Regions from separate parts of the Enterobacter sp. SA187 genome, predicted to be linked through region 1. Evidence: predicted binding sites of a transcription regulator. Region 1 holds the regulator's gene; each other region holds the start of a gene.

Region 1 (5,273 bases):
GCAGTGCGGCATGGGCCGCAGCGGTGAACTCTTTGCCTATATGCACTACGGCGTGACGCCGGATATTCTCACCAGCGCCAAAGCGCTGGGCGGCGGCTTCCCGGTCAGCGCCATGCTGACCACCCAGGAGATCGCCAGCGCGTTTCATGTTGGCTCCCATGGATCCACCTACGGCGGCAACCCGCTGGCCTGCGCGGTAGCGGGCGCGGCCTTCGATATTATCAATACGCCGGAAGTGTTGCAGGGGGTGAACGAAAAACGCCAGCGCTTTGTTAAACATCTTCAACAGATCGATGAGCAGTATGACCTGTTCAGCGATATTCGCGGTATGGGTCTGCTGATTGGCGCAGAACTGAAGCCGCAATACCGTGGTCGCGCCCGTGATTTCCTGTATGCGGCCGCCAGCGAAGGGGTGATGGTGCTGAACGCCGGGCCGGACGTGATGCGTTTTGCGCCGTCGCTGGTGGTGGAAGAGAGCGACATCGACGAGGGCATGGCACGTTTTGCGCAGGCCGTCGCGAAAATCGTCCACGGTTAACCCTGTTGCCCGGCGGCGCTGTGCTTGCAGACTTAGGCTCGTAGGCCGGGTAAGCGAAAGCGCCACCCGGCAAATTTCTAATGCTTCCGCTTTCCTGTCCGCATCAGCCAGATGCCGTGATGCGGGCGCTGACGCCATGCCACCGACGAAATGGTGTGCATGGTGTTCAGATGCCCGATAACACGTTGCAGATGCTGTTCCAGCGTGCTCATCGGGCCCTGGGTTAAGGTCTCCGGCGCTTCCAGAATATTGGCATCCCCCGACCCTGCCGGCCCGTCATATTCCAGGCGCTGCTGGCAACGCTGAAGCGCAATTTCACAGGATTCCAGATAACGTTGCGCCAGATCCGGCGTCAGCATGGTGTGCTCGCGCGCCAGGGTGGTCATCGCGTTAATGTGCTCGACGATAAACTGGCTGTGCGTCACCCAGAGTTTCATATCTTCCAGGTAATGAGTGTTAAAGCCCGGCTCCTGCATTGCCTGATTGAGCGAGTTAAACAGCGTATTGTGTGCCTGATTGACGCGCATGCGCTGGTACGCCAGCGGCGTGGGCTGCGGATCGTCGCTGAGGATCAGGCGGATGGCCTCCTGGTCCGCCTCCAGCGCGTCGTGGGCGTTCTGCCGCAACAGCCCGCTCTGCCACTGCGGCCACAGCCAGACCATGCCGCCAAAGGCGATCAGACAGCCAATCAGCGTATCGATAAGCCTGGCGACGATAAACTGGTCGCCGCTCAGCGTCAGCAGCTGTAACGAATACACCGCGGTGATGGTGAAGCCCACCGTCGCCCAGCCATAATTCTTGCGGATGATCAGATAGCTAATCAGCGTCACCACCAGCATACCGAGCAGCGTATAGCCTTCCGGCACGTGAAAGTGCAGCGTGATACCGGCAATAATCAGCCCCGCCATAGTCCCCGCCGCCCGGTGCTGAATACGCACCCGCGTTGCGCCGTAGCCGTTTTGCGTCACCAGCAGTACCGTCATCAGGATCCAGTAGGGCTTGGGCAGATGCAGCGCGATCCCCATCAGGCTGGCGATGGCGAGCATCACGGCAATGCGCGCCGCATTGCGCAGCGCCGGGGATTTAAACGACAGATAGCTTTTGAGCGCCGGGATCAGCGGCTGGCGGCGCTGTTTATCCTCCATCAGATCGCGCACATACAGCGGGCGCTGGGTGCGCAGTACTCTGGCGATACGGCTGAAGTGCCAGGCGCAGAACTGGCCGACCGGGTTATCCGGATGCTGACGGGCGATTTTTTCCAGCGCGCCGACCTGCTTATCCATATTAAAGCGCACAGGAAAACGGTGATAGAGAATGTCGTCCGCCAGCACCCGCAGCCGGGCGGCGACCACCTGCGCGTTCCAGCGGATCACCGCTTCGGCGTGACTCTGCTCCACCAGTTTTTGCACTTCCTGGGGCTGATGCAGGCTGACGGAAATATGCTCCTGCAGGTCCAGCGCCACCTGAAACGCCCGCAGCAGGCGCTTGTAATCGTTATGCTGATTAGCGGCGAGCATGTGCATTTGCTGGTAACACTGGCTGATCAGATCCACGGCTTTCTGCTGACGCGCCAGCAGCGGCGGCAGGGCTTTTTCCGGATCCGCATGCTGGGTCAGCAGACTGTATTTAGCTTCGCAGTACTCCGCCAGCTGGCGGTAGAGCAGGCTTAAGGATTCGCGCAGCGGCTGTTCGCGCCACATCCAGAACCACAGCCAGTTAAACAGCCCGTACCACAGCGTGCCGGAGGCATAAATCAGCAGCGGCTCCCATACCGGCATATTTCCGGCAAGGCTTAAGGTAAAGATGGCGGCGATAAGCGACGCCGGCAGCAGGCGCGCGTGCAGGGCGCTGATCTCTGCCGTGACGCCAAGCAGCAGCGCCAGCCCGCCGAGGATCAGCGGCAGGGCGATGTTCTCCGCCAGCAATAGCTGCACCGCCAGGCTACAGCCCGCAAACAGCGAGCCGCCCACGATCAGGCGTTTGAAAAAGCGTTTATGGGGGGTATCGAGCCCGGCAATGTTGCAGCAGGCAGGAACGAGAGAGAACAGCAGCCCCTGTTGCAGGTGCCCGAAGGCGAGGCCGATGGCCACAGGGAGACACAACACCAGCGTTTGTCGCAGGGCGTAGTTAATTTCCGGGTGATAGATCAGCCTGCGCCACATGAGAATGCAAACAAAAACGGCGTCTCGCAGATGCAATACGCCGTTTGAGGGGCTTAGCGGGTTCCGTAAACCACGATGGTTTTACCGTGCGCAGAGATCAGGTTTTGATCTTCCAGCATCTTCAGAATGCGACCGACGGTTTCACGGGAGCAGCCAACGATCTGACCGATCTCCTGACGGGTAATTTTAATTTGCATACCGTCCGGGTGGGTCATGGCGTCCGGCTGTTTGGCCAGGTTCAGCAGCGTCTGCGCGATGCGGCCAGTCACGTCGAGGAAGGCGAGGTTACCCACTTTCTCGGACGTCACCTGCAGGCGGCGCGCCATCTGGGAAGACAGGCGCATCAGAATATCCGGGTTCACCTGGATAAGCTGACGGAATTTTTTGTACGAGATTTCTGCCACTTCACAAGCGGTTTTAGCACGTACCCAGGCACTGCGCTCCTGACCTTCTTCAAACAGGCCCAGTTCACCGATAAAATCTCCCTGGTTGAGGTAAGAGAGGATCATCTCTTTACCTTCTTCATCCTTGATGAGCACTGCCACTGAGCCTTTAACGATGTAATACAACGTTTCCGCTTTTTCACCCTGGTGAATCAGCGTGCTCTTCGACGGGTACTTATGAATATGGCAATGAGACAAGAACCATTCGAGAGTCGGGTCTGTTTGCGGTTTGCCAAGCACCATGCGCGGTTATCCTCTGTTATAAGCTGGCTCCAGAGCCAGGATGAACACTCTGCCTCTGGGGTTGCAATCATATGCTTCCCTGTTCCCGGGAAGTGGCCGTTCGAAAATCCAGCCTTTAATGTTTGATGTCGTCTGCATACATGTGCAACGTCAATGTATCACTGTAGCAGCCAGAATGTTTTAGCATAGCTTTTGCTGTGTGTCTCCTGGTGTCTCGCTTCAGCATGATGCAGGTCGCCTTCCGTTGCGAGAATTGTTATGTGCGCGTAATCTGAAGGGAAATTTACCGCGCCGGAGCGAATAAAATGCAAGCAAGAGTCAAATGGGTAGAAGGTTTAACGTTCCTGGGCGAGTCTGCTTCAGGCCACCAGATCCTGATGGACGGCAACTCAGGCGATAAAGCGCCAAGCCCGATGGAGATGGTGTTGATGGCCGCCGGGGGATGCAGCGCCATTGACGTGGTATCCATTCTGCAAAAAGGGCGTCACGATGTGACGGATTGCGAAGTCAAACTGACCTCCGAGCGCCGTGAAGAGGCGCCGCGTCTGTTCACGCACATCAATCTGCACTTTATCGTCACCGGCAAAGCGCTGAAAGAAGCGGCGGTAGCCCGCGCGGTGGATCTGTCGGCAGAGAAGTATTGTTCGGTGGCGCTGATGCTGGAAAAAGCCGCCACTATCACCCATTCGTTTGAGGTGATTGAGGGGTGATTTTTGGTGCACGTCAGGTGGCGCTGCGCTAACCCTGCCGGATGGCGCTACGCTTATCCGGCCTACAAAAGCTTAATCTGTAGGCCGGATAAGGCGTTCACGCCGCCATCCGGCACAAAAAATCACTCGATTTTCTTGCCTTCCATCAGCCGCTGCACCAGCGGCAGCATGATCAGCTCCATCGCCAGCCCCATTTTTCCGCCCGGCACCACTAATGTATTGATGTGGGAAATGAATGAGCCCTGCAACATCGCCAGCAGCCAGGGAAAATCGATGCCTTCCAGATTACGGAAATGGATCACCACAAAGCTTTCGTCCAGCGACGGGATCGCTTTCGCGGCGAAGGGGTTGGAAGTATCCACGGTCGGCACGCGCTGGAAGTTAATGTGCGTGCGGGAAAACTGCGGCGTAATAAAGTTGATGTAGTCTTCCATCGACCGCACCACCGAATCCATCACCGTTTCCCGTGAATGCCCGCGCTCGCTGGTATCGCGCACCAGCTTCTGGATCCACTCCAGGTTAATGATCGGCACCACGCCGACCAGCAGATCCACATGGCGCGACACGTCCTGCTGTGGCGTCACCACGCCGCCGTGCAGCCCTTCATAAAACAGCACGTCGGTAGGTTCAGGCAACGGTTGCCACGGTGTGAAGGTGCCCGGCACCTGATTCCACGGCACTGCCTCATCGTAGGTATGGAGATATTTACGTGACTGGCCGGTGCCGGTCAGCCCGTACTCGATAAACGTCTGCTCCAGCAGCCCGAAGTCATTTGCTTCCGGGCCGAAATAGCTGATATGCCGTCCGGCATCGCGCGCTTTACGGATCGCCATGTCCATTTCCGGGCGCGTGTAACGGTGAAAGCTGTCGCCTTCCACTTCTGCGGCGCGCAGATCCAGTTGCGCGAAAATCTTACGAAACGCGAGGCTGGTGGTGGTGGTTCCGGCTCCGCTGGAACCCGTTACGGCAATCACCGGATGTTTGGCAGACATAGCAACGCTCCCTAAAACTGGTTTTATTCGCGAAACTGCTTCTTCGGCATGATGTTCACCGTTTCATGCAGTTCAGACCACACCAGCACCGCTTCTCCGGTTTGCAGCTGGCGCTTAACGTCGGCGACCTTTTGTTCAAGTGAACGCTCATGTTCACCATAATCGGTGCCTTCACGCAAGACAAA
Region 2 (5,273 bases), 420 kb from region 1:
GCAGACCCGCCATCAGGCGCAGCAGCGTGGATTTTCCGGCGCCATTATCGCCGGTTAACGCCACCCATTCGCCGCGCTCAATGTTCAGCGTGAGGTGATGCAGACAGTTTTCCGCGGCCGCGGGCCAGCGGAAGGTAAGGTTATGCAAAGCGATCATAGAGCGGTCAGTCCTGTTTCATCGAGCTGCCACATCTGGCGGCAAAACGCCTGCGCTGGCTGGCGGTGACGTTCAAAGAGCATCACCAGCGCCCCGCTGGCATCTGCCCATGCCGCCAGGCGGCTAAGCATCTGTTGCGTGGCCTGCGGCGTCAGACGGCTGAAGGCCTCGTCGAGCAGCAGCAGGCGCGGCTGCATCGCCAGCGCACAGGCGATCACCACCCGCTGGGCTTCGCCGCCGGAGAGCGTGGCGGGGTGCCGGTGACGCAGCGGCAGGCAATCGGTGAGCGTCAGTGCGGCTTCAAGCCGGGCGAGGATCTCACCTTCCGCCAGGCACAGGTTTTCCGGCCCGAAGGCAACTTCTTCTTCCACGCTGAAGGTACAGCCGGAGAGTTGCAGGGCAGGGGACTGCTGCACCAGCTGTACGGTCTGCGCCTGTTCGGGCTGCGACCGTTCACCCGGCGGCTGGCCCAGGATCCGCCCGGTTCCGCTAAGGGTGCCGGGCAGATAATCCGGATACCATCCCGCAAGCAGCTGCGCGAGGGTGCTTTTGCCGCTGCCATTACCGCCGAGGATCGCCACCATGCCCGGCTGTGCGATCTGCAAATTCAGGCTACGCGGCGGCGCGGCGCTGTGCGTGGGCTGAAAGCAGAGGTTTTCTAGCGTAACCATAGCCAGGCTCCGGTTTCTGCCAGCATCAGCGCGAGCAGGGTATAACGCAGCGCGCGCTGGCGGCGGCTGTCGGGGGGCGCCCATAAAGTCGTGCGCGTGCGGTGCAGACGAAAGGCGCGCATGTCCAGCGCTGCGCCGCGTACCGGCAGATCGTTAAGCGCGCCCTGGATCAGCGGTACGATCAGCGCCGGGACGGCACGCAGCCGCTGATACCAGCGCCCGTCCAGCGGGACGCCTCGTGCGCGCTGCGCTTCGTGAATGCTCGCCAGCCGGTGTTTAAGCTGCTCGGCAATCAGCAGCGGCCCGGAGAACAGATACGCCACGCCCGGCGGCAGCCGGCTGGCAAAAAGCGCGCGGATAAACTGACGTACCGGCACGAAAGCCATCCACAGTTGCGACGTGGCGACGATGGTCAGAATGCGCTGCCACAGGATGATCGCCTGCGCCCAGTGGCTGGCATCGCGCGGCTCACCGCTCAGCCAGGCCACCAGCCAGCCGCCGTGCACCAGCCACATGCCGACGCCGAGCGACGCCATCAGCCAGGCCACATAGCGGGCGCGGGGACGGGTAGCGCGGAACAGCAGCAGGCTGATGAAAGCCGCGCCGCTTACCACCGTCAGCAGCGGCCCGGCGGGCAGCAGCAGCGCCGACCAGGCCCCCAGACTCCACAGCGTCAGGGAGGTAAAAGGATGCATTCAGCGTACGGCCGACATGGTCGGGAAACGGCGCGTGGTGCGCAGCGGCAACTGACGCAGCAGGATCCAGACGATCGCCGCCGTGAGGATCTTATCCACCAGATTCGCGCCCACCACCGTCAGCGCCACGGATTCGATCAGATCGTTCCCCATGGATCGCGCCCAGGCGACAACCAGATCCGCGCCGCTGCCGGTGACGCCGCCAAACAGCGCGGTGCGGATCGGCACCGCCACTATCGTGACCGCCAGGGTGATCAGGATCCCGCTGACCACCACCTTTGGCAGGGTGCGGAACCAGCCGAGCCGCGCCAGCCAGCCTGCCGTCAGACCTATCACCATCGCCACAGGTGCAAAGGCGGCGGCAATAGGATCGGTTAACAATCCCCACAGCAGGTTAGTGAGTAAACCGGTCAGCATGCCGACAACCGGCCCCAGCAGGACGGCGCTCAGCAGCGTGCCGATAGAATCAAGAAAAATTGGCAGCCTGAGCATACTGATAAGCTGCCCGCCGATCATATTGATGGCGACGGAAATAACGATCAGAACCAGCGTCTGGCTGGAGAGTGGGCGACGCGCCATAGCAACCTCTTTGATTTAAGCGACAGTTAACGGGAATGGACAACGAGTTCGTCATAGCCGGAGAGCGGGCAGGGCTGGCGCGAAAACGACAGCGCCGTCAGTTCGCCAATCACCAGTTCCAGGGTGGTGCGCACCGTGCAGCCGGACATAACGTGACCGCCCAGCAGCGCGCCCTGTTCGTCGGCAATGCTCAGGTGCAGATGCTCCCCCGTTAATTCCAGCGTGCCGGACAGCGAGATGAGTTCGTAGGTGCCGGTAAGCCGGGTGCTTTCATCGCGGCCCGCATAGCGCAGGGCGACCTCCGTCAGGCTGCCGGTAGCGCCGGCAATCCATGCGGCCTGTAGCCCGTGAAGGGCCATAAACTGACGTAATTCCGTTAACAGCTCCTGACCGGGAGCGAGGCGCAGCGCGTAAAACCGCGCCGCAGAGGCAATGGACTGATTCATGGGATGAGTAAACTCCGAAACTCGGACGTGGGCCGAATATTAAGAGTGACGGCGGTTCTGTGTACTGATGTATATCATTAAAATATTCCGCCGTTATGACGCTTTTATTCTTTAGAAATGCCCGTTACGGGAAAGGATGGCCGCAACGTGAGGGGGTAAAAGTGTGATGCAGATCAGATTACTGTCGTTCATCGCCGGGCGTCGATTCCTTTTATTCCGCGTTTCGCTTATTCTAGCTGAAGCGTTTCAGTCGATTAAATTTTCGACAAAATATTAACAGGTCGCAGTTTGCGACAGGTAAGGTTTCCCTTGTTGTGCCGCTGCATTATTCTGTCAGCCACAGCAAATCAGGGACAGCCTTGCAGGAGATCTATGACCGTACGCGTGGCGATAAATGGCTTCGGTCGCATCGGGCGTAACGTGGTTCGTGCTTTATATGAATCCGGGCGTCGTGCGGAAGTGAGCGTGGTGGCAATCAATGAACTGGCGGATGCTGCGGGCATGGCGCATTTGTTGAAATATGACACCACCCACGGGCGTTTCGCATGGGATGTCCGTCAGGAACGCGAACTGCTGTATATCGGCGATGACGCCGTCCGCCTGCTGCATCAGGAAACCATTGAGGCGCTGCCCTGGCGTGAGCTGGGCGTGGATGTGGTGCTCGACTGCACCGGCGTGTACGGCAATCGCCAGCACGGCGAAGCGCATCTGGCGGCAGGCGCTAAAAAGGTGCTGTTTTCGCATCCCGGCAGCCACGATCTCGACGCCACCGTGGTCTTTGGCGTAAATCAGCATACCTTGCGTGAAGATGACCGCATTGTATCTAACGCCTCCTGCACCACTAACTGCATTATTCCGGTGATCAAACTTCTTGATGACGCTTACGGCATTGATTCCGGCACGGTAACGACAATCCATTCGGCGATGAACGATCAGCCGGTGATCGACGCCTGGCACGCGGATCTGCGCCGCACGCGCGCCGCCAGCCAGTCCATCATCCCGGTCGATACCAAACTCGCGGCGGGCATCACCCGTTTCTTCCCGCAGTTTGAAGATAAATTCGAAGCCATTTCCGTGCGTGTGCCGACGATAAACGTCACCGCAATCGACTTAAGCGTCACGGTGAAGCAACCGGTAAAAGCCATAGAAGTCAACCTGTTGCTGCAAAAAGCGGCACAGGGTGCATTTCATGGTATAGTTGACTATACGGAATTACCGTTGGTCTCAGCAGATTTTAACCACGATCCGCACAGTGCCATTGTGGATGGTACGCAGACGCGGGTCAGTGGGGCGCACCTCATCAAAACGCTGGTGTGGTGTGATAATGAATGGGGCTTTGCTAACCGAATGCTCGACACGACGTTAGCCATGGCAGCGACTGGTTTCAGGTGAGATGCACATTGCATCTGCCAAACTTTAAAAAAAACGAGAGGATTCACCATGTCTGTAATTAAGATGACCGATCTGGATCTGGCTGGTAAACGTGTTTTTATCCGTGCGGATCTGAACGTACCGGTTAAAGATGGCAAAGTCACCAGCGACGCGCGTATCCGTGCTTCTCTGCCGACGATTGAGCTGGCGCTGAAACAGGGTGCGAAAGTGATGGTTACTTCTCACCTGGGCCGTCCTACCGAAGGCGAGTACAACGAAGAATTCTCTCTGCTGCCGGTAGTTAACTACCTGAAAGACAAACTGTCCAGCCCGGTTCGCCTGGTAAAAGACTACCTGGACGGCGTTGAAGTTGCCGCAGGCGAGCTGGTAGTGCTGGAAAACGTTCGCTTTAACAAAGGCGAAAAGAAAGACGACGAAACCCTGTCTAAAAAATACGCCGCGCTGTGCGACGTATTCGTGATGGACGCCTTCGGCACCGCACACCGTGCGCAGGCTTCCACCCACGGCATCGCGAAATTCGCGGACGTGGCGTGCGCAGGTCCGCTGCTGGCGGAAGAGCTGGACGCGCTGGGTAAAGCGCTGAAAGAACCGGCTCGCCCGATGGTAGCTATCGTCGGTGGTTCTAAAGTCTCCACCAAACTGACCGTTCTGGATTCCCTATCCAAAATCGCTGACCAGCTGATCGTTGGCGGCGGTATTGCGAACACCTTCGTCGCCGCTCAGGGTAATAACGTAGGTAAATCCCTGTACGAACCAGACCTGGTTGACGAAGCAAAACGTCTGCTGACCACCTGTGACATCCCGGTTCCGACGGATGTTCGCGTGGCGACCGAGTTCTCTGAAACCGCGACCGCGACTCTGAAATCTGCCAGCGACATCAAAGATGAAGAGCAGATCCTCGATATGGGCGACGTTTCCGCACAGAAACTGGCTGAAATCCTGAAAAACGCCAAAACTATTCTGTGGAACGGCCCGGTAGGTGTGTTCGAGTTCCCGAACTTCCGTAAAGGTACCGAAATCGTGGCGCACGCTATCGCCGACAGCGAAGCGTTTTCCATCGCCGGTGGTGGTGATACCCTGGCAGCCATCGATATGTTCGGTATCGCTGACAAAATTTCCTACATCTCCACTGGCGGCGGTGCGTTCCTCGAATTCGTGGAAGGCAAAGTGCTGCCTGCAGTAGCTATGCTCGAAGAGCGCGCTAAGCAGTAAGTTTGATCAGGCGGGGAAACCCGCCTGATTTTCAGCGCGCTTTACTAAAGCACGCGCTCCCTTTTTCTAACGGCCAAGATACAGGACTACGTAACATGTCTAAAATTTTCGATTTCGTAAA
Region 3 (5,273 bases), 210 kb from region 1:
GGGTTTGCGCCGCGATGTCACCCTTCGCTCAACATCCCGACCTGCAAGGTCGCGGCAATATTGCGCGAAGCGCGATAAATATTGTCAGACGCGCCGCGAAACGCCTCTTCCAGCGTGCAGACCGTGGTTAATACGCTGAACACGGCATCAATGCCGTGATCGTGCACCACGCCCACATCGGTGGACAGACTCCCGGCGATACCGATCACCGGCTTATGGTATTTATTGGCCACCGAGGCAATGCCCGCCGGTACTTTGCCATGAATGGTCTGGCTGTCGATGCGGCCTTCGCCGGTCACCACCAGCGTACAATCGTGAATATGTTCTTCGAGGTTCAGCGCGTCGGTCACAATTTCAATGCCGCTGCGCAACTCGGCATTGAGAAACGCCATCAGCGCCGCCCCCATACCGCCCGCCGCGCCTGCGCCCGGTACGTTTTTCACATCCACATGCAGGGATTTTTTAATGACGTCCGCATAGTGAGCGAGGTTTTTGTCCAGCTCAATAATGCACGCCTCGCTCGCTCCTTTTTGCGGGCCGAAGATACGCGACGCGCCCTGGTCGCCGAGCAGCGGGTTAGTGACGTCACAGGCCACACGGAGGGTGCACCGGGCAAGGCGTGGATCCAGCCCCGTAATATCGATCGAATTCAGGCTCATCAGGCTGCCGCCGCCGTTGCCGATCTCCGTACCATTGGCATCGCACAGCTTCGCGCCCAGCGCCTGTACCATGCCTGCGCCGCCGTCGTTGGTGGCGCTGCCGCCGATACCGATAATGATATGGTGCGCGCCCTGTTCCAGCGCGTGCAGAATAAGCTCGCCGGTACCGCGCGAGGTGGTGATCAGCGGATTGCGTAACGCGGACGGCACCAGCGCCAGGCCGCTGGCCGCCGCCATTTCGATAAAGGCGGTCTGCCCGTCGCCGGAGATGCCCCAGCGTGCGTCAACCACCTCCCCCAGCGGGCCGGTGACCGGGGCGACGAACGCCGTGCCCCCGGTGGCGGCAATCATGGCTTCTACCGTGCCTTCGCCGCCGTCAGCGACCGGGACACAGACATACTCGGCCGCGGGAAAAATTTCCCGAAAGCCTTTTTCTATTGCCTGCGCCACTTCTGAAGCGGACAGGCTTTCTTTATATGAATCAGGAGCGATGACGATTTTCATATCTGTAGCCTGTTACCGCATGTCGCAGGAGGGATTAGCTTTTCGGCTTACTTATCAGGCCCGGCAGCGTGACGCCACCGGGCGCGGGGATCAGCGGGAGACTTCCACTTTCGCCAGTTTTTCGTAATAGCAGGCAAGCGCACTGTGATCGTCGTTGCCATGACCATCGGCACGCAGGGCCTGCATCATTTCCATGACCGCCGCGGTGAGCGGCAACTGCGCGCCCACGCCGTGAGAGGTATCCAGCGCGTTAGACAGGTCTTTGATGTGCAGATCAATACGGAAGCCCGGCTTAAAGTTGCGATCCATCACCATCGGCGCTTTCGCCTCCAGTACGGTGCTGCCCGCCAGACCGCCGCGGATCGCCTGGAAGACCAGATCCGGGTTAACGCCCGCTTTGGTCGCCAGCGTCAGGGCTTCCGACATGGCCGCGATGTTCAGCGCCACTATCACCTGGTTGGCCAGTTTGGTAACGTTGCCTGCGCCAATATCGCCGGTATGCACCACGGATCCCGCCATGGTTTTCATCAGGTCGTAATACTTATCAAAAATAGCTTTATCGCCGCCCACCATCACCGACAGCGTACCGTCGATAGCTTTCGGCTCGCCGCCGCTGACCGGCGCATCGAGCATATCAATACCTTTGGCTTTCAGGGCTTCGCTGATTTCGCGGCTCGCCAGCGGTGCGATAGAACTCATGTCGATCAGCACGGTGCCCGGTTTCGCGCCTTCGATAATGCCGCCGTCCCCCAGCGCCACTTCTTTTACGTGCGGGGAGTTCGGCAGCATGGTGATGATCACCTCACACTGTTCGGCCACTTCTTTTGCCGTTGCGGCGGTTTCGGCACCGGCGGCAACCATTTCCGACACGGCATCATGATTGCGATCTACCACCACCACTGAGTAACCGGCTTTCATGAGGTTCTTGCTCATCGGTTTACCCATGATACCCAGGCCAATGAAACCCACTTTCATCGTCATAATTATGTCTCTCTTGTCGTCGTGGTTATTTTTTAAAGGCGTCGGCTAATTTTTGCGTGGCGGCGCGGAATACGCCTAAATCGCTGCCGACGGCAACTACGGTCGCGCCCCATTCCAGATAACGACGGGCATCAACCTCTACCGGGGCCAGAATGCCTGCCGGTTTGCCGTGCGCTTTGGCGCGGGCAAAAATGTGTTGAATGACACGCTGCACGTCCGGGTGCGCGGCGTTGCCGAGATAGCCCAGACTTGCCGCCAGGTCGCTTGGTCCAACGAATACCGCGTCCACGCCGTCAGTGGTGAGAATGCCGTCAAGGTTATCCACGCCGGCCTGGCTTTCGATCTGCACCATGATTGAGATGTTTTTGTTCGACTGCGCGAAGTAATCCGGTACGGTGCCGAACATATTGGCGCGATGGGATACCGATACGCCGCGAATGCCTTCCGGCGGATAACGGGTGGCGGCTACCGCCAGCGCGGCTTCGGCTTCGGTTTCCACGAACGGGATCAGGAAGTTATAAAATCCGATGTCCAGCAGGCGCTTGATCACCACCGGATCGTTGGTCGGTACGCGAACCACAGAGGCGCTGCTGCTGCTTTTGAGCGCCATCAGCTGCGGCACGAAAGAAAGTACGTCGTTAGGGGCGTGTTCACCGTCCAGCAGGATCCAGTCAAAACCGGCAAGGCCCAGCACTTCTGTGGTAAACGGGTTTGCCAGCGCCGACCAGCAGCCAATCTGCACCTGATTCGCCGCCAGCGCAGCTTTAAATGTGTTCGGGAAAACAGTGTTATTCATTGTATATACCTTGAATTAACCGATACTTAAATTATGCGTTTCTGTCGCCAGCAAAATCCCGCTCTTAATTATTTTCTGATTAAATGCAATTCCTGATGGCATTATTTAAAACACCAGAATACAAAGAAAACGAGAATAAGTATAAATAACGTACGCCGGTTGCGCATTGTTGCAATGCTCAATTTACTCATCATAAAGAACAAAGTTATTGAGCATCTGCACAAGGTGCTGGGCGCTGATGCACATATTTTATCTTGTCTGCGCGGTGGGGCTTGCGAGGGTAACGATGAGTGATGGCGATCACATTATTCAACTGTGACACCTGCCATGCTTTATTCCGTTACCGCTCCCTTTAAATATTAATAACCAGAAAGCGACGCTTAAATTACTCATTTTTGCCCCATAAATTGACTGGAGAATACTGGACAATGGCCGATATCGAAATCCGACAATATTCGCCGGCAGCCTTTTATATTAAGGTTCATGACACTGATAACGTCGCAATTATTGTCAATGACAATGGCCTGAAAGCCGGCACCCGCTTCCCTGACGGGCTTGAACTCACAGAGCACATTCCGCAGGGGCATAAAGTGGCGCTGACCGATATTCCGGCTCATGGCGAAATCATCCGTTACGGCGAGGTTATCGGTTATGCGGTGCGTGATGTCGCGCGTGGCAGCTGGATTGACGAATCGACCGTTGAACTGCCGGAAGCCCCGCCGCTCAATACCCTGCCACTGGCGACCCGCGTACCTGAACCTTTGCCGCCGCTGGAAGGTTACACCTTCGAAGGCTATCGCAACGCGGACGGCAGCGTCGGCACCAAAAACCTGCTCGGCATCACCACCAGCGTGCACTGCGTGGCGGGCGTGGTGGATTACGTGGTGAAAATCATTGAACGCGATTTACTGCCGAAATACCCGAACGTCGATGGCGTGGTCGGCCTGAATCACCTTTACGGCTGCGGCGTGGCGATCAACGCCCCGGCAGCGGTGGTGCCTATCCGCACCATCCACAATATTTCCCTCAACCCGAACTTTGGCGGCGAAGTCATGGTGGTCGGCCTCGGCTGTGAAAAACTGCAACCGGAACGCCTGCTGGAAGGCACCAGCGATGTGCTGGCTATTCCGGCTGACGGGGCCAGCATCGTGCGTTTGCAGGATGAGCAGCATGTCGGCTTTAAATCCATGGTGGATGACATTCTCGCCGTGGCGGAACGCCATCTCGCAAAACTTAACCTGCGCCAGCGCGAAACCTGCCCGGCTTCCGATCTGGTGGTCGGCACCCAGTGCGGCGGCAGCGATGCCTTTTCCGGCGTCACGGCGAATCCGGCGGTGGGCTACGCCTCGGATCTGCTGGTGCGCTGCGGCGCGACCGTGATGTTTTCTGAAGTCACCGAAGTGCGCGACGCCATCCATCTGCTCACCCCGCGCGCCATCAATGAAGAAGTGGGTAAACGCCTGCTCGAAGAGATGGCCTGGTATGATAACTATCTGGATATGGGCAAAACTGACCGCAGCGCCAACCCGTCCCCCGGCAACAAAAAAGGCGGGCTGGCGAACGTGGTGGAAAAGGCCCTCGGCTCTATCGCCAAATCCGGCCAGAGCGCCATTTCAGAAGTGCTGTCGCCTGGCCAGCGCCCGACGAAACGCGGCCTGATTTACGCGGCCACCCCCGCCAGCGATTTTGTCTGCGGCACCCAGCAGGTCGCCTCCGGCATTACCGTGCAGGTGTTCACCACCGGGCGCGGTACGCCTTACGGTCTGATGGCCGTACCGGTGATCAAAATGGCGACCCGCACCGAGCTGGCGACTCGCTGGTATGACTTAATGGACATCAACGCGGGCACTATCGCCACCGGGGAAGAAACCATCGAGGAAGTAGGCTGGCGGCTGTTCCACTTTATTCTGGATGTCGCCAGCGGGCGTAAGAAAACCTTCTCCGATCAGTGGGGCCTGCATAACCAGCTGGCGGTGTTCAACCCCGCTCCGGTCACCTGATGCTATAGCCATAACGGCGTAGTACCCGACCTCATCTTCATCCGGAGATGAGGTTTTTTTTGTCCTCACTTCTTTGTTTCGAAAATCCATCCCTTCGATCAGGATCACAAAAATTACTTTCAAATACCTTTATTTTATTTCGAATGAAATCATTCGAAAGGTAACGGAGAAAGTATGTATCTTATCTCGACCAGAACCATGCTCACCAAAGCGCAGCAGGAAGGCTATGCCGTGCCGGCCTTCAATATCCATAACCTTGAGACTTTACAGGTGGTGGCAGAAACCGCCGCTGAACTGCGCGCGCCGCTGATTGTCGCCGGTACGCCGGGCACC
Region 4 (5,273 bases), 1.2 Mb from region 1:
CAAAGGGCGCGCTGCCGGTGTTGGGGCCGTTATAGACCGGCGTCGGTTTCCAGGTGATCAGGTTCTGATTGCTGAGCGGCTTGTTCAGATCGCCAAGGCTGTCCTCGACCCGCTGTTTTCCCTGCACCGCTTCCAGATGCTGTTTATCAATAAAGCCAGTGCCAAACCCGAAGCGGAATTCGTAATAGTCGGCGGCTGTGGGCGCTACGGCGATGATCTGTCCGGCATTCAGATGCCCGACGGTAATGACTTCATTGCCCACCTGCGCCCAGACGGCGGCATCTTCGGTGGTTTGCATATAACGTTCGGTGGCGGTCGGCTGGCCCAACAGGCTGGCGGAAGCGCTGCCGGAGAGCAGAATCAGCAGAGTAAAAGCGAAACGGATCAGCATGGCTTAACTGTGGTGAGGAAATTCTGCGCGCATTGTAACAAAAGCATTCGTAATACCAATGGATTTCAGCGCCCCCTCTCCGTTAAGAGAGGGGGAACCGGTTAGCTGCGCAGACCGCGCCCGCGCTGTATCAGATACCAGCACAAGGCATAAAACGCCACGATAAACACCACCAGCACGGCAATGGTAGTGATGAGCGGCACATCACTGATGCCGAGGAAACCGAAGCGGAAACCGCTGATCATGTAGACGATCGGGTTTAAGTGCGACAGCGCCTGCCAGAACGGCGGCAGCAGCGTCAGGGAGTAGAACACCCCGCCAAGGTAGGTCAGCGGCGTCAGCACAAAGGTCGGGATCAGGCTGATGTCATCAAAGGTCTTGGCGAATACGGCGTTAAGCAGTCCGGCGAGCGAGAACAGCACCGCCGTCAGCAGCAGCGTCAGGCCGACGAACAGCCAGGAGTGCACCTGGAAGGGCACGAAGAACAGCGAAATCGCCGTCACCAGCACGCCGACGCACAGCCCACGCGCCACGCCGCCGCCCACATAGCCGACAATAATCACATGCGTCGGCACCGGCGCGACCAGCAGTTCTTCAATATTGCGCTGGAACTTGGCGCTGAAGAACGACGAGGCGACGTTGGCGTAAGCATTGGTGATCACCGCCATCATGATTAGACCCGGCACGATAAACTGCATGTAGGTAAAGCCGTGCATTTCGCCAATGCGCGAGCCGATCAGGTTACCGAAGATGATGAAATAGAGCGTCATGGTGATGACCGGCGGCACCAGCGTCTGGATCCAGATACGCATAAAACGCTGAATTTCTTTATGCCAGATGCTTTTCAGCGCGACCCAATAAAGCTGCATCATGCCTGGTCTCCTGTTTTTTCGTTTACCAGCGTGACAAACAGCTCTTCAAGACGGTTCGCTTTGTTACGCATACTTAATACCTGAATACCCTGCGCGCTCAGCTGGCTGAACACGCTATTGATGCCCTGCTCGCGCAGCACTTCGACCTCCAGCGTCGAGGTGTCCACCAGACGATACTGATAGCCTTCCAGCTTCGGCAACGGGCTTTTCGTCGCCAGATCGAGAATAAAGGTTTCGGATTTGAGCTTCGCCAGCAGGGATTTCATGGAGGTGTTTTCCACCAGTTGCCCGTGCTGAATAATGCCGATATTACGGCACAGCATCTCCGCTTCTTCCAGATAGTGGGTGGTCAGAATGATGGTGGTGCCTTTGTCATTCAGATCCTTCAGAAAGCCCCACATGGAGCGACGCAGTTCGATGTCAACGCCCGCGGTCGGCTCGTCAAGGATTAGCAGTTTAGGTTCATGCATCAGGGCGCGGGCAATCATCAGACGACGCTTCATGCCGCCGGAGAGCATACGCGCACGTTCGCCGCGTTTTTCCCACAAATCCAGCTGCTTTAAGTATTTTTCGCTGCGCGCTACCGCTTCGGCACGCTCAACGCCATAGTAACCGGCCTGGTTCACCACAATCTGCTGCACGGTTTCAAACGGGTTAAAGTTGAACTCCTGCGGCACCAGACCGAGCTGGCGTTTGGCGTTGACGACATCTTTTTCAAGGTCGTAACCAAAGACGCTGACCCGTCCGGAAGATTTATTTACCAGCGAACTGATAATGCCGATGGTGGTTGACTTACCGGCGCCGTTTGGCCCGAGTAGCGCATAGAAATCCCCTGCTTCTACTTGTAAATCAATACCCCGCAGCGCCTGAACGCCGCCCGGGTAGGTTTTTTTAAGCTGCTCAAGCTCCAGTGCAATGGTCATGACTGCTTTCTTACCTTTTTTCTTACACTCTATGTGTGGTTTAAAAAAAAATGGAGTTGACCTATATTAGCTCAACGCTATTACTTGGTTACAGGTCGTTAACCTCAATGAAAGACATAGATACACTCATTAGTAACAATGCACTATGGTCAAAAATGCTGGTCGAAGAGGATCCGGGATTTTTTGAGACATTAGCACAGGCACAGAAACCGCGCTTTTTATGGATTGGCTGTTCAGACAGCCGCGTTCCGGCTGAGCGCCTGACCGGTCTTGAACCCGGTGAGTTATTTGTTCACCGAAACGTTGCCAACCTGGTGATCCACACCGATCTGAACTGCCTGTCGGTCGTCCAGTACGCGGTGGATGTGCTGGAAGTTGAGCACATCATCATCTGCGGTCACTACGGCTGCGGCGGTGTGCAGGCGGCGGTGGAAAACCCGGAACTGGGCCTGATCAACAACTGGCTGCTGCACATCCGTGACATCTGGTTTAAACATAGCGCACTGCTTAACGAAATGCCGGAAGAGCGTCGTCTGGATACCCTGTGTGAGCTGAACGTGATGGAGCAGGTGTATAACCTGGGCCACTCAACCATCATGCAGTCAGCGTGGAAGCGCGGCCAGAACGTGACCATTCACGGCTGGGCGTACGGTATTCACGACGGTCTGCTGCGCGATCTGGAAGTAACCGCCACCAACCGCGACACGCTGGAATCGCGTTACCGCCAGGGGCTGTCCAACATTAGCCAGAAGCACATTAATCACAAATAAGATTCGTTATGTTTTTATGCCGGGTGGCGGCTTCGCCTTACCCGGCCTACGTAACGACGAACTGACATGTAGGCCCGGTAAGCGTAGCGCCACCGGGCTTTTTTACGCTTACTCGTCCTGCATCACCACTTTGCCGATGTACGGCAGATGACGATAGCGCTGGGCGTAATCAATGCCGTAACCCACCACGAACTCATCCGGGATCGAGAAACCGACAAATTCCACCGGCACCGTCACTTCACGGCGGGACGGTTTATCCAGCAGGGTACAAATCGCCAGGGATTTTGGCTCGCGCAGGCTCAGGATCTCGCGCACTTTCGACAGCGTGTTGCCGGAGTCGATAATGTCTTCGACGATCAGCACGTCTTTACCGCGGATATCTTCATCCAGGTCTTTGAGAATTTTTACGTCGCGCGTGGTGGACATGCCGCTGCCGTAGCTGGAGGCGGTCATAAAATCGACTTCATGAGGCACCTGCACTTCACGACACAGATCCGCCATAAACATAAACGAGCCGCGTAACAGGCCCACCAGCACCATCTCGCTGCCGCTGTCCTTATAGTGCTCAGTGATTTGACGACCCAGTTCGGTAATGCGCGCTTTGATCTCGGCTTCCGGGATCATCACTTCAACAGTATGTTTCATTTCTCTAACCGTATGATTTAAAAAACAATCACTCAATGCGGATAGCGTATCGTCCGGCATCAATTCATAAGCGCGTCAGTATACCAGTAAATGCCCCCGGCCGGGGGACGAGATAATAAAAGCCAGAATTGTGATGACTGTCACACTTGTTAAATCCTATAATTAATTGCTTCCAAAATATTAACAAAATGAGATGAGTGTCTTTTATGGCAGAAAATAAACCGCATCCGTCACGCACACTCGTGACGATCACCGCGCTGTTCGCCGCTTTCTGCGGACTATACCTGCTTATCGGGGGCGCCTGGCTGGTCGCGATTGGCGGCTCCTGGTACTACCCTGTCGCCGGGCTGGTGATGCTCGCCGTCACCTGGCTGCTGTGGCGCAGCAAGCGCTCAGCGCTGTGGGTCTACGCCGCGCTGTTACTGGGTACGATGATTTGGGGCGTATGGGAAGTCGGCTTTGACTTCTGGGCCTTAACCCCACGCAGCGATATTCTGGTCTTCTTCGGTATCTGGCTGATCCTGCCGTTCGTCTGGCGTCGTCTGCTGGTGCCTTCCCGCGGCGCAGTAGCGGCGCTGGTTGTGGCGCTGCTGGTTAGCGGCGCGATGCTGACCTGGGCAGGCTTTAACGATCCGCAGGAAGTGAACGGCACCCTGAGCGCCGACGCCACGCCGGCAGAGCCGATTTCCCAGGTGGCCGACGCCGACTGGCCAGCCTATGGCCGTAATCAGGAAGGCCAGCGTTACTCCCCGCTGAAGCAGATCAACGTCGATAACGTTAAGGATCTGAAAGAAGCCTGGGTGTTCCGCACCGGCGATCTGAAACAGCCTAACGATCCGGGTGAATTGACCAACGAAGTGACGCCGATTAAAGTCGGCAACATGCTTTATCTCTGCACCGCGCACCAGCGTCTGTTTGCGCTGGACGCAGCGACCGGTAAAGAGAAGTGGCACTTTGATCCGCAGCTGAATACTAATACCTCGTTCCAGCACGTTACCTGCCGTGGTGTTTCTTACCACGAAGCGCGCGCCGACAATGCCAGCCCGGAAGTGATCGCAGACTGTCCGCGCCGCATCATGTTACCGGTGAACGATGGCCGTCTGTTCGCCATCAACGCCGATAACGGTAAGCTGTGCGAAACCTTTGCCAACAAAGGTATTCTGAACCTGCAAACCAACATGCCGGATACCACGCCGGGTCTGTACGAACCGACTTCGCCGCCGATCATTACCGATAAAACTATCGTGATTGCCGGTTCCGTCACCGATAACTTCTCCACCCGCGAAACGTCCGGCGTGATCCGTGGTTTTGATGTGAACACCGGTAAACTGCTGTGGGCCTTCGATCCGGGCGCGAAAGATCCGAACGCTATCCCGTCTGACGAACATAGCTTCACCTTTAACTCGCCGAACTCCTGGGCCCCGGCGGCCTATGACGCCAAGCTGGATCTGGTCTATCTGCCGATGGGCGTGAGCACCCCGGACATCTGGGGCGGCAACCGTACGCCGGAGCAGGAGCGTTATGCCAGTTCCGTGCTGGCGCTGAACGCCACCACCGGTAAACTGGCCTGGAGCTATCAGACCGTTCACCACGATCTGTGGGATATGGATTTACCGGCCCAGCCGACGCTGGCGGATATTACCGTTAACGGTAAAACCGTACCGGTGATCTA

The links. The regulator CRP, encoded in region 1, controls carbon source genes, mostly activating them, when cyclic AMP is high. The targets are predictions, from matches to a motif close to ATGTGANNNNNNTCACAT.
Region 2: a site for CRP is predicted at 2,710-2,727, ahead of epd (erythrose-4-phosphate dehydrogenase). Genes of this name have one in related genera too.
Region 3: a site for CRP is predicted at 3,229-3,246, ahead of garD (galactarate dehydratase). Genes of this name have one in related genera too.
Region 4: a site for CRP is predicted at 3,730-3,747, ahead of hpt (hypoxanthine phosphoribosyltransferase). Genes of this name have one in related genera too.

Annotation. Positions count from the first base shown of each region.
Region 1 is NZ_CP019113.1:755,779-761,051, reverse strand. Features, by position in the region: gene argD (bifunctional acetylornithine/succinyldiaminopimelate transaminase) at 1-538, shown strand, start outside; gene BMF08_RS03845 (YccS/YhfK family putative transporter) at 616-2,700, opposite strand; gene crp (cAMP-activated global transcriptional regulator CRP) at 2,754-3,386, opposite strand; gene BMF08_RS03835 (OsmC family protein) at 3,692-4,096, shown strand; gene BMF08_RS03830 (phosphoribulokinase) at 4,219-5,088, opposite strand; gene BMF08_RS03825 (YheU family protein) at 5,112-5,273, opposite strand, start outside.
Region 2 is NZ_CP019113.1:338,130-343,402, reverse strand. Features, by position in the region: gene BMF08_RS01680 (energy-coupling factor ABC transporter ATP-binding protein) at 1-157, opposite strand, end outside; gene BMF08_RS01675 (ABC transporter ATP-binding protein) at 154-828, opposite strand; gene BMF08_RS01670 (energy-coupling factor transporter transmembrane component T) at 816-1,523, opposite strand; gene BMF08_RS01665 (ECF transporter S component) at 1,524-2,102, opposite strand; gene BMF08_RS01660 (PPC domain-containing DNA-binding protein) at 2,129-2,548, opposite strand; gene epd (erythrose-4-phosphate dehydrogenase) at 2,921-3,940, shown strand; gene pgk (phosphoglycerate kinase) at 3,989-5,152, shown strand; gene fbaA (class II fructose-bisphosphate aldolase) at 5,248-5,273, shown strand, end outside.
Region 3 is NZ_CP019113.1:544,543-549,815, forward strand. Features, by position in the region: gene garK (glycerate 2-kinase) at 18-1,163, opposite strand; gene garR (2-hydroxy-3-oxopropionate reductase) at 1,254-2,144, opposite strand; gene garL (2-dehydro-3-deoxyglucarate aldolase) at 2,170-2,940, opposite strand; gene garD (galactarate dehydratase) at 3,369-4,940, shown strand; gene BMF08_RS02695 (tagatose bisphosphate family class II aldolase) at 5,115-5,273, shown strand, end outside.
Region 4 is NZ_CP019113.1:1,976,610-1,981,882, reverse strand. Features, by position in the region: gene BMF08_RS09440 (polysaccharide deacetylase family protein) at 1-391, opposite strand, end outside; gene BMF08_RS09435 (ABC transporter permease) at 493-1,263, opposite strand; gene BMF08_RS09430 (ABC transporter ATP-binding protein) at 1,260-2,186, opposite strand; gene can (carbonate dehydratase) at 2,294-2,956, shown strand; gene hpt (hypoxanthine phosphoribosyltransferase) at 3,065-3,601, opposite strand; gene BMF08_RS09415 (glucose/quinate/shikimate family membrane-bound PQQ-dependent dehydrogenase) at 3,808-5,273, shown strand, end outside.